Regions from separate parts of the Shewanella sp. 10N.286.51.B7 genome, predicted to be linked through region 2. Evidence: riboswitches for the same ligand, from Rfam matches in the RefSeq annotation. Region 2 holds a riboswitch; the other holds the start of a gene.
What was found. A riboswitch is a leader RNA that binds a small molecule or an ion and turns the genes downstream of it on or off. The one in region 2 is predicted to bind cobalamin.
Positions count from the first base shown of each region.

Region 1 (6,324 bases), on a different contig from region 2:
TTAAATGCCAATATAATCAATATACTGGCTGATACCACCACAGCGGGTATCACCAGACCTTGCCAACTTGCTTTGGCAAAACTGCCTAAGCTCCAAAACAGCACTGACGCCGCAGCTTGCGGGCTAGAAAAATACAATACCAAGCTGGTCAGTGCGCCAAACATGAATGAAGTAGCAACACCGGATAACAGCATTCTTTCAACTTGGCTTGCGCGGCCAAAACCCGATAAAGACAACACCAATAACACTGAAAAACACGCACCAATAAATGCCCCTATGGGCAAACTGAGTGATGACCATGACCACCAGGCATCATGACTAAACCAGCCAGAACGCAGTATCGCCTCGGCTAAGTGGCTACCAGACTCCGACAACCATTGCTGCACTAATCCTTGGCTACCAAAAAAACTCAGCACCAATACTGCGCCAAAAGAGGCTCCAGAACTTATACCAAATAAATAGGGATCTGCTAACGGATTTCGCGTGACAGTTTGCAACACACTGCCCGCGAGCGCTAAACCTGCGCCAGCAATAAAGGCTAATGCAATTCGAGGTAAACGTAACTCAAACACAATTCGTTGCGTTAAGGCATTAGCGCTGTCAGCGTCAGCGCCCAAAAACGGTGAGGTAAATAAGCCAAGTACTTGCTCAAAACTAATGTTTGCAGCGCCAAAGCTTGATGCTGCAATCGGTGTCATTAGGGTTAATAATGCGGTTGCAAAAATTAATAGCTTATATTTCATCGATGATGCAGCTAGGGTCATAAACTTGCCTCTGCTTCATCATCTTTACTATGACCACCACTTTGATAGCCATAAAAATAGGTAATCAAAGGCTTGCCGTGTTGAGGGTGTTTGGACACTTGGCAACATACCCCGAATACATCACCAATAATGGCTTCAGTTAACACTTCATCTGGTAAACCTTGCGCAATGCACTTGCCTGCATTTAACAGTATTAAGCGATCGCACACAGCACTGGCTAAATTCAAATCATGAATAGAAGCAATCACACTGATCCCAAGTTGCCTAACTAGCTCTAAAATTTGGATTTGATAACGAATATCTAAATGATTGGTCGGTTCATCAAGAATCAGCAGCTGAGGTTTTTGCACAATCGCACGGGCAATTAATGCCCGTTGTTTTTCGCCACCTGATAACTGCTCATATTGCTGCTTGGCCTTTAATTGCAAACCAACTTTGGTAAGTGCATCGGCAATATCTTGTTTATCCGACAGAGAATCACTTTCAAACAAGCCTTTATGGGGCGTTAACCCCATTGCGACAATTTGCTCTGTGGTCATTTCAAAATAGTGCGGAGTTTCTTGCTGAACGACTGCCACTTGAGTCGCCAGTTGCTTTTGGCTAAAGCCATTAATGTTACGGCCAAAAAGCTTCACATTGCCTTGCTCTGGGGTGATATAACGATAGAGACAACGCAGTAAGCTCGACTTACCAGCGCCATTGGGGCCAATCAGTCCAAGCATTTCTCCCTGATTTTGACTAAAGCTGACGCGAGAAAGGATCTGGTTATCATCAGCAGACCAACTGAGGAGTTCAACGTTTAACGCTGAAGGGATATCTGCACTCATATCTTTGTCGCCTTAGCGATAACGCCTACAGCGCTAGCGATAAAAAATGCATTAATACCTGATAAGGAAAATGAACGAATAAATAACATTAACACTCCGCCTAAGTCACCCGCTTAGGTTGCATAACGCTGTTAAACAGCAAAGAAAATAACGCTAGGTATCTGACTTAGTGGGCAAACGAACAAGCTAGCTTGCTATTTAATGCCACATCACAGTTGCGGGTACAGTTCATGCTAATCATCATAAGTAACTTATGAATGCCATGATTCCCTATTCATTTACTGGCTATCGAGTTTTACTAACGACAAAGCAGTAAATTAACGTTATTACATTTTAAACAAACAGTGATTATTAAGTGCTTGGCTTGCAAGCGGTTAAACTGTTCTCGCACTATTGTACGATATATCTCACCGAGTTTATGACCTTTTAACGATAATCTTTTAGTGATTTAGTTGCTCAAGTTTTACAGGTAATTAGTTTAACTCGGCCAATGTAATCGGTAGACGGGTTTACTGGCCGCAGGTCTTGTCATTGAATGCGTCGATTCAATTTCAGAAGCACTGTTAACTGACTGTTTAGTTACTGCCAGTTCTGGCCAATAAACATCAATCACCACTGTGGCGCCGTAATCTATCGCCAGCTGTGAATACAAACCAGCGCATTGATCAAGCCCTAAAATATGACTCATGATGCAGCGGATCACGCCGCCATGGGTGACAATCAAAGCTGTCGCTTTCTCATTCTCAGTAGCAGTGCCATTATCAAAGTCAGTATCAGGCGCTGAAGCAAGGCTTGATTCAACTGAAACTTGTTCATTTAATTGCTTCAAACTTGATAACTGAGCCGCAAGTTGACCAGACACCTCGGCAAGTCCATTAGTGACTCTAGCTTCAAACTCAAGCATCGTTTCGCCATTAGGTGGTGTATGCAGCCAAGGGTTAGTCCAATAGCTATCTACAGCTTGGCCGTCATGTTGGTATAAAGCATCAAACGTTTGCCCATCCCAATCACCAAAATCTACTTCTTGAAATTGCGGCATCTGTATTACTTCAGCTAACAAGATGGTTTGGCAATCAACCTCTCGCTTGTTAACAGGTTCATTAGCATTAAGTTGTTGGCTGAAGCTGCGGTTTTGATTTATATCAGCGACTAAATTTTGGGCAAATTGCTGGCAACGTATTAAAGGAGAGCTGTATATCGTTAGCGGAGCAGCTTGCAAAGCCCCGCCTAATTTTTTTACGCTAGCCTCCATGGTGGCCACGCCCAAAGGCGTAAGCGCAACATCGGTTTTACCACGTAAAATATTGCCACCTTCGCACTGACCATGACGCAGTAATATCATTTTGGCTTGTTGCATATTAACGCTTCACCCTTGTTTCGTTTCGTTCAGTTCAGTGCAACTCAGCTCAATTCACTCAGCTTCGTGCCTTCATTCTGTTTCGAGCCTTCATTCAGTTCAAGCATACACTCAGCTAACAGCCAGCCATTATCAAGCGTAAATCATTCACTTCTGACGATTATAAAGATTTCATAGACACTGAATTTAATCTAGCGTCCAGCTTACTTGTGTAATGCGCTTGCTCTTACAATCTATTTAAACGTATTATGGACGTCTATACGTTTAAATGTCCAAACAAATCTTGATGATGAATATTTTTGCAGGGATTTTTCACTTGTCAGCGCCTTTTATCCAATCAATAAAGGTATGCTAATGAGCGTTAATCGCACTGCCTCATCACCATATTGCTGGCCAATAGCACCAACTAATAAGTAATAAAGGTAATCAGTTATGACGAAGTCGACTTCCTACAGTCAGGTTCTTGAGCAACTTACCAATACGCTAAATGAGCGCATTGTAATCCTTGATGGTGCCATGGGGACCATGATCCAAGACTACAAATTGGAAGAAGCTGATTATCGTGGCGAGCGCTTTAAAGACTGGCATTGCGACGTAAAAGGCAACAACGACATGTTGATCCTAAGCCAACGTCAAATCATTAAAGACATTCACACCAAATACATGTTGGCTGGTGCTGACATTATCGAAACCAACACCTTTAATGCCACCACTATCGCCATGGCCGACTATGACATGCAGTCGCTATCGGCTGAAATGAACTTAGAAGGTGCTCGCGTTGCACGTGAAGCAGCTGATGAAGTGGCAGCGCAAACTGGCACGCCACGTTATGTTGCTGGTGTTTTAGGCCCGACAAACCGTACCTGTTCTATCAGCCCAGATGTAAACGATCCAAGCTTTCGTAATGTCAGTTTTGATGAACTGGTCGATGCGTATGTTGAATCTACCAGCGCTTTAATTGAAGGCGGCGCGGATATCATCATGGTCGAAACCATCTTTGATACCTTAAACGCCAAAGCCGCTTTATTTGCCATTGAAAAAGTCTTCGATAACTTGGGTGACCGCTTACCCGTGATGATATCGGGCACCATTACCGATGCATCAGGCCGTACACTCACAGGGCAAACTACCGAAGGTTTTTATAACTCACTGCGCCACATTAAGCCGCTTTCAATCGGCCTTAACTGTGCATTAGGCCCTAAAGAGCTACGCCCATACGTCGAAGAATTATCACGTATTGCAGAATGTTTTGTCTCTGCTCACCCTAATGCGGGTCTGCCAAACGAGTTTGGTGGTTACGATGAAACCCCAGAAGAAATGGCTGAAGTGATTCAAGATTGGGCCGCAGATGGCATGCTCAATATTGTCGGTGGCTGTTGTGGTAGTACGCCTGAGCATATTAATACCATTCGTGAGTCTGTGATAAATCACGACCCACGTAAACTGCCTGAGATCCCAGTCGCTTGTCGCCTTTCAGGACTTGAGCCATTAACCATTGATGGCGACTCATTATTTGTTAACGTGGGCGAACGTGCCAACGTCACAGGTTCTGCTAAGTTCCTACGCTTAATCAAAGAAGAAAAGTTTGAAGAAGCACTCGATGTGGTGCGTGAACAAGTCGAAAACGGCGCGCAAATCATCGACGTCAACATGGATGAAGGCATGCTCGATGGCGCCGAGTCGATGAAAAAGTTCTTAAACTTAATCGCCTCTGAGCCTGATATTTCTCGTGTCCCTATCATGATTGACTCATCAAAATGGGAAGTGATTGAAGCTGGCCTTAAGTGCGTTCAAGGCAAGTCGATCGTTAACTCTATTTCGATGAAAGAAGGCGAAGAAGCCTTTATCAAACAAGCGACCTTAGTGAAGCGTTATGGCGCTGCAGCCATCGTAATGGCCTTTGATGAAGACGGCCAAGCCGATACCCGCGCTCGTAAAACTGAAATCTGTACCCGTGCTTATCGCGTTTTAGTCGATGTTGTTGGCTTTCCACCTGAAGACATTATTTTTGACCCGAATATCTTCGCCATTGCTACGGGTATTGAAGAGCATGACAATTACGCAGTCGACTTTATCGAGTCGATTAAAGACATTAAAGCCACCCTGCCTTATGCAATGATTTCAGGCGGTGTTTCAAACGTCTCGTTCTCGTTTCGTGGTAACAACCCAGTACGTGAAGCGATTCATGCGGTGTTTTTATACCATGCGATTCAAGCTGGTATGGACATGGGGATTGTTAACGCAGGTCAATTAGCCATATACGATGATATTGACCCTGATTTAAAACAGAAAGTCGAAAACGTGGTGCAAAACTTACCTTGCCCTGTTGCCGACTCAACTAATACCGAACAGCTACTTGATGTGGCAGAAAAGTTTCGTGGTGACGGTAAACAAATCGCTAAAAAAGAAGATTTAGCATGGCGTAGCTGGCCAGTGGAAGAGCGTTTATCCCATGCGCTAGTAAAAGGCATTACCGAATTTATCGACCAGGACACCGAAGAAGCACGCCTACTCGCCACCAGACCACTGGATGTAATTGAAGGCTCGTTAATGAACGGCATGAACGTGGTCGGCGACCTATTTGGCGCCGGTAAAATGTTCCTGCCGCAAGTGGTGAAATCTGCCCGAGTAATGAAAAAAGCCGTTGCTTACCTTAATCCTTACATTGAAGCAGAAAAAGTCGAAGGCCAATCAAACGGCAAGATCTTAATGGTCACAGTGAAAGGCGATGTACATGATATTGGTAAAAATATTGTCGGCGTCGTACTGGCCTGTAACGGCTACGAAGTGATCGATTTAGGCGTGATGGTGCCCGTTGATAAAATCATTGAAGTCGCGGTAGCAGAAAACGTTGATATCATTGGCATGTCAGGGCTTATTACCCCAAGCCTTGATGAAATGGTGCATAACGTTAAAGCCTTCCATAAAGCAGGTTTAACCATTCCATCAATTATTGGCGGCGCCACCTGTTCAAAAATTCATACCGCCGTTAAAATTGCGCCGCATTCGCCCACTGGGGCAATTTACATTGCCGACGCCTCACGCGCCGTACCTATGGTGTCAAAACTGATTAATAATGAAACCCGTCAAGCCACCATTGATGAAGCCTATAATGAATACGATGTGATGCGTGAAAAACGCTTATCGCAAACCAAACGTAAAACCATTATATCCATTGAGGCAGCGCGCGAGAATCGTTGCCAGCATGACTGGGACAACTACACGCCATTTACTCCGAATGTATTAGGTCGTCAGGTATTTGATGATTACCCACTTGAAGACTTAGTTGATCGCATCGACTGGACGCCGTTTTTCAGAAGCTGGGAATTACATGGCCGTTTCCCTGATATTTTAGACGACAAGATTGTAGGTGAAG
Region 1 is NZ_MCUF01000002.1:19,962-26,285, reverse strand. Features, by position in the region: gene BCU84_RS00360 (iron ABC transporter permease) at 1-764, opposite strand, end outside; gene BCU84_RS00355 (ABC transporter ATP-binding protein) at 761-1,591, opposite strand; cobalamin riboswitch at 1,726-1,920, opposite strand; gene BCU84_RS00350 (histidine phosphatase family protein) at 2,070-2,948, opposite strand; gene metH (methionine synthase) at 3,381-6,324, shown strand, end outside.
Region 1: another riboswitch for cobalamin. It lies ahead of BCU84_RS00355 (ABC transporter ATP-binding protein); the one in region 2 lies ahead of BCU84_RS15285 (TonB-dependent receptor).

Region 2 (6,324 bases):
ATGGCTTGTGTTTCTTCATTGATGGTTATCAGAAACAACGCTTGTCAGATAATAAAACCAAAGGCTTACGGGTTAACCGCGCTGATGGTAATACTTTATTTTTAACTGATGTCAGCAAAGATCTAAAAGTGGGTGTGGAGTTATTTAGAAACTTCGACCATCAGTTTGATGCGTTATTATCAAAAGACTCTGCCAGTCGTAAAATTATGGTTGATATGGTGTTAGATGATACCGAACAAGGTATTGCCTTAACGGTGTCGGATAACCATCAACACACTGTGACAATTGAACTTGAGTGGGCGAAAGAGCCTGCAAAAGATTATGCCAAAGCGGATGCGAATTTACGGACTCAGTTAGGTAAATTAGGTAACAGTGATTACCGTTTAAACCAGTTGCAAGTTAATTGCGCTAATCGTTGGTTTTTACCGGCTTCAGTGATTAATGGTTTACGCCGCGATGCGATTGCAGCTTTTGATGAAGCACGTATTAATGGTTATCAACGGCCTCTTAGAGGCGAGCATGATAAAGAAGCGCGTTTCCCGCAAAAGTATTTAAGCTTTTTATCTAATGTGGCCAATGATAAGTCTCGTGAGTTTTACGAGCAGCATGGCGTAATTCAAATGGAAGATACTTACGAGAAAAACCAAGTACTAACCGATGCACCATTAATGGTGACTAAGCATTGTTTGCGCTACAGCTTTAACTTATGTCCTAAAGAAGTTGAAGGGATTAAAGCCGACCCTATGGTGTTAGATATTGGTAAAGATAGATTGAAGTTAGTCTTTGATTGTCAGAAATGTGAAATGATGATTGTTGGCTCAAACCAATTAGTAAAACAGTAATTTTATTGATTAAAGATAAAAGTGCTCAAAATGAGTGCGAAATAGACAATGTTCGCGTAAACTGCGCGACCTTAATTTAAGCTGAGTTCAGCTAGGAAAAACCGAATAATGAGCAAAAGTAAGAAGTACGATTTTAGAGTATTAGCAGTTGGCGATACTTTTAAAACAGAAATCACTCGTCGTATGAGTGCAACTAAAACAATCGTGTCAAAAAGCCATGATGGCTTTACAACAGAAGATGAAGCTGTTGCATGGGGTCAAAAAGAGCTAACAGCCTTTATGACTACACAAGTTGAGCGTAATAAACGTAAAACTGAAAAGAAAATTAAAGCTAAATCAATTGCTGATGCCATTGCCGCAGAAGCATTAACGAATGAGTCTAGTGAAATTGATTTGACAGATTCAGCGGATGAGCTTGAAGATTAACAGTTAAAATAATACAGTAATACAACATTTTGGTGACATAGTTGCTGTATTTCTGTTTGAATTAACTACGTTTCACCTTTCAGCACCAATACCAAGGATGATTTCGGTATGAAAGCTAGCGCTACCCTAATAATATCTGGGGGGCTGTTGTTATTGAGCCCTTCAAATAATGTAGTGGCCAAAGAGCCACCACCATACATTAACGCCATAACAGCTAATTCAGATGCTGGTGGCGGTTCTGAAGAAAAACAGCTTTCAATCTTTTCTAATAAAGTGTCATTTGAGCTGCCTGTCGGTTGGAAAATGGCCTTTAATTCAGAAAAAGGCAATATGTATAAAGCTGAGTTTGTTCCTGCCGGTGAATCCCTCAATGATTGGTCTGCTTTATTCTGTATTCAAGGATTTGAAGGGTTGGCAACCGATATTGATAGCACTCAATTTCTTAATCGTTTTGCTGATACCTATAAAGATTCTTGCCAAGGCAGTGTGACGTATGAACAGCTTGGTACGACGCAAATTGGTGGCAAAGAAGCCGTTCACGGCATTATCGGCTGTACCAATATGAAGAATATGTATGGCGGTGCGACTGCGAGAACTCGTCAGGGTGAAATTGGCTATTATGCGGTATTAAAAGATACAGAAGATTTGTATCTGCTACATAAATCGATGAGAGGGGAAGTATTTAATGAATCTAACCCGCCACTTAATGGCTCAAATCATCGTGATTTTATTTCTAAAATGCTGCAACTTAAATTTCAGCGTTAAGCACTCGATATAGAGACTATTCTAAGTCGTGCTCTGTTTTATTATTTAAGCCATTCCCCTAGCGCAGGTCTCATTGCGACACCTTCATATTATTCAACCCTTATAACTAAGCGTTGAATAATATGAATGATCTTCATTCTTTATATTAAAAAGTAACTTTAACCAGTTATAATGCTGCCAATTGTTATATGGACTTGCATTTAAGCAAACATAACAATGTTATATGACCTCAATGAGAGTTATTTATAGTCAATTTTTTGTGGTGCCTATCGGCGTTTATCAATAGATAAGCAGCTAAGGGATAATCGGGAAACTAGTGAAAATCTAGTGCTGCCCCCGCAACGGTAATGGTGAGATCTGAGTGCGTAAGCTTGTTTGCTGATAATTAACCAGCAAAAGCGACGTTAAAAATTCAGCTTCGTTTGTCATGATACATGGCATCAACCTGAGTCCGGAGACCGGCCCAAAAAATGATTTTGAGATTTCGGTGGGCAGATCTCGAAATGTAGCCTTTTTTCGTCATTGTGAATGCTATAGCGCTTATGCGTGCTATTGGGATCACAAGATGCTTTATGCTGCGGCAACTATGCCCCATTTTTCCTTTTAGGAGTTAAAGGTAAATGGGTACTAATCCAACAAAAATCGCAACAGCACTTAGCTTAGTATTAAGCTTTTCAGCTGCCTCTATTGCTTCAATGTCTCTTGCTACATCAGCTTATGCTGAAACGACTGACAAGATTAAACCAGACGAAACCATTGTGGTTATTGGTCGTTCAGAGGCTGCACCTATAAATATTGCCGCAAACGTCAATGTTATTGATGCTGCAGAAATCGCAATGAGCGGTGCAACAGACTTAATTACACTTCTACGCAATCATAGCGGCATTCAAGTTGCAGATAACGGCTCTGGTGCTAGTTTTTCTATGCGCGGTTTTACAGCCTCACAAGCAGCAAACAATACATTGATACTTGTGGATGGTCGTCGTTTAAATAATATTGATATTGCCAGCCCAAGTATTAGTTCTGTGCCTTTAAACCAAATAGAGCGAGTTGAAATCCTATCGGGTAGTGCCGGTGTTTTATATGGAGATCAAGCCGTAGGCGGTGTTATTAACATTATTACTAAAGCCCCTAACGGTACCGGTGGTGGAGTGCAGCTTTCTGGCGGAAGCTTTAATACTTATGAAGCGAAAGGGGATATTGCTGGCGCAATAAATGATGATTGGCGTTATTTTTTATCTGGCAGCTATAACCAGTCTGACAATTATCGCCATAACAATGAAAGCGACACGGGGTCAATTTTAGGTCGGCTTCAATATCAAACAGCCACTCAAGACTTTTTTATTGAAGGCAGCTATTACGATGATAATCGTTTAGTACCAGGGGCAATAAGTGAAGATGAATTTAACGATGATCCTCGCGCCTCAAATAATAATGACAGTCAATATACACATGAAATGACGACCTCGGTACGTTCTGGTTATCAACATCAGTTAAACGAACAATGGGCAGTTAATGCTGAGGCAAGCTATACCGATACGTTAAGTACAGGCAACATTTGGAGTCCTAGTCGTAACTTGCGCAGTCAATTTAGCTTTTTGCCAAAAGCGGTAGCCAAGTATCAACTCGAAAATGGCGAAATGTCATTAGTAACAGGGTTAGACTTACTTATTGGTGAAGCTGACTTTACCTCTATGGGCCGCAGTAACAAACAAACCCAATATAGTGCATTTGTACAAGCCACAGTGCCATTAACAAAAACCTTATCTTATGTGGTTGGTGGACGCTATGCCAAAGCAGAAGACGAGCTGGTTGATATAGGTGTGTACCCCGAAGGCATTGACTTAGACCAAGATGCTCACGCGCTTGAATTGGGTTTAAACTATCGTCCAAACCAAGCACATCGTTTATATATTCGTGCTGATGATAATTTTCGTTTTGCCAAAGTCGATGAGCAAGCCTATACCGAAAAAGGCACGGTTGGATTAAAGCCACAAGTTGGGCGTTCATATGAAGCTGGATGGGATTGGAATCATAAAAACTCAGTAACCAGTATCAATGCGTATCGACTCGATCTTGAAGATGAAATTGTCTGGGACCCAAGTGCCCAAAAGCCAGATGGGGGAAATTTTGATGGCGCAAATGTTAATGCTGATGCATCTCGTCGTTATGGTGTTAGCGGTAAATACGAGCTCACGTTAGCTAAAAGCTGGCTTTGGGGTGTTGAATACAATTACATTGATGCTGAATTCACACAAGGCGAAAACCAAGGCAAAGCACTTTCTTGGGTGGCTAAGCATTCTGGTCGCAGCTTTGTGAATTACGACTTTGATGAGCATGTGAATGTCTTTGTAGAAGGCGCTTATACCGGAGAGCGCTTCATGGAGGGGGATAACGCCAACCAAGATGATAAGCTCGATAGTTATGTACTGACGAACATAGCGATAAATTATCAACGTCATGCATGGCAAGCGAGCTTACGTGTAGATAATTTATTTGATGAACAATATGTCAGTGCTGGATACTATTCTGATTGGGGCAACGGTTACTACTCAGGTAATGGCCGCTCAATTCGTTTGACTGCAGGATACCGCTTCTAAAGCTTGTTTGTTTAATACACAGTTATGCTTAGGCATAGCAGTGTAATTGACTAAAAACCTAAAGCCGACAAATTGCTTGTCGGCTTTTTGTTTGATTACGGATTAATTACTTGACCTTAGTGCCGCTTATGTGGATAAATTCCCTACTAGATATATAAAAATGATTAAAGGGAAGCAGTACAATATGACCTACCTTGAGCAACAAGTGCTAACTCAAGTCAAAGCCATTATTGGCAACGAAGAGCAGGTGATCGGTCGACGCGGTATTTTGATCCCTTTAAAGAAAGCACTTATTAATGAAGCTGATATTCGTATTCTCATTGATATTGTTTCAAGTGATCCTGCTTTAGCAGCCCATTTATTATGGCGCAGTAATACCGCTCAAGCTGGTGGTATTATTTCGACTAAAAATCGCAGTATCAAAGATGCGCTTATCCGTTTAGGCCAAGTTAATATCTACCGTTATGCTTTCTCATTCTATTTAAAAGAACGTTTAGATGAACTAAAAGAGCCTTATAGCAAATTGGTAAAGGGTTACTGGACGTTAACAGAGAATATTGCTGTTGATGCGGTTCAACATTTACGTGATATTGAAGAAAGTGACCAACCCATAGATATCGACGCTGATGAAGTGCAAACATTGGCGCTATTCAGTGTCTTTGGCCAAGTGATTACCTTAAGTGCGTTTGCATTTTTGAATGATGCTTCAGAGAAAGCGATTGCATTGCAAGTGATCAAAACCTTAATTGATACTCAGCAGCAAAGTTTGTCTATTGAAGCTTTTGAAGCATTAGGTTTAGATGATGACTTACGTAACGAATTTATGGTCGCCCATAATATTAATCAAACAGATAATCCTAACTCGGCAGGCATGGTGTTAAGGCATGTGCTTGCTAAGCGTAATGTATTGATAAACCCTCTTGCTGAGTTTGAATAACCTTCAGTAAGAGTGAATATAAAACCTTCAAACAATAATGCCACTCAATGAGTGGCATTTTTATGTGTTAACTTTCGTATGATGGAAGCCTCAGCTTTAGTGTTGCTGACTTAAACGTTGTAATTTCAAGCCTTCAGCAGCCACTAAGGTTAACCACTTTTGGATTAATGTGGTATTGGCAGCATTACGACGATAAGCCGCAAATAGTGGTCGCTTTAACCCTTCAGCGCCTAATTTAACTGAGGCAAGGTTTAGCCCATGGCTTTCGTTGATCGACCAGCTTGGTAAGGCTGCGATGCCGTCATTGCAAGCGACACGTTGTAGTAACATTGCGGTTAAGTCACACTGCTTTTGCTCACCGGCTTCAACACCAGCGGGCTCTAAAAAGTGCTTATAAATATCCAGACGTTGCAATGGTACTGGGTATGAAATCAAAGTTTGCTTAGCTAATTGCTCTGGTTTAATAAAAGCTTCTTTTGCCAGCGGGTTTTCATTAGCCACGACTAACTTTACCTCAAAATCAAATAGGTGCTGATAAGCCAGTGCATGACCAGGGACAGGATCTGATGTGAGTACTATATCGAGTTCGCCCATTTCTAATGCATTTAATGAGTCGAAAAGATGTCGGCTTGAAAGATCAATTCTGCCATCGGGCGCAAGTTGTTTAAATGCTTCTGTTACCGGCATTAACCAACGAAAACAGCTATGGCATTCAATACCCAACTTCAGTGATTGTGACTCACTATCCAAACCC
Region 2 is NZ_MCUF01000056.1:49,162-55,485, reverse strand. Features, by position in the region: gene BCU84_RS15300 (U32 family peptidase) at 1-842, shown strand, start outside; gene BCU84_RS15295 (DUF3622 domain-containing protein) at 951-1,268, shown strand; gene BCU84_RS15290 (hypothetical protein) at 1,377-2,033, shown strand; cobalamin riboswitch at 2,277-2,515, shown strand; gene BCU84_RS15285 (TonB-dependent receptor) at 2,654-4,633, shown strand; gene BCU84_RS15280 (HDOD domain-containing protein) at 4,818-5,570, shown strand; gene BCU84_RS15275 (LysR family transcriptional regulator) at 5,667-6,324, opposite strand, start outside.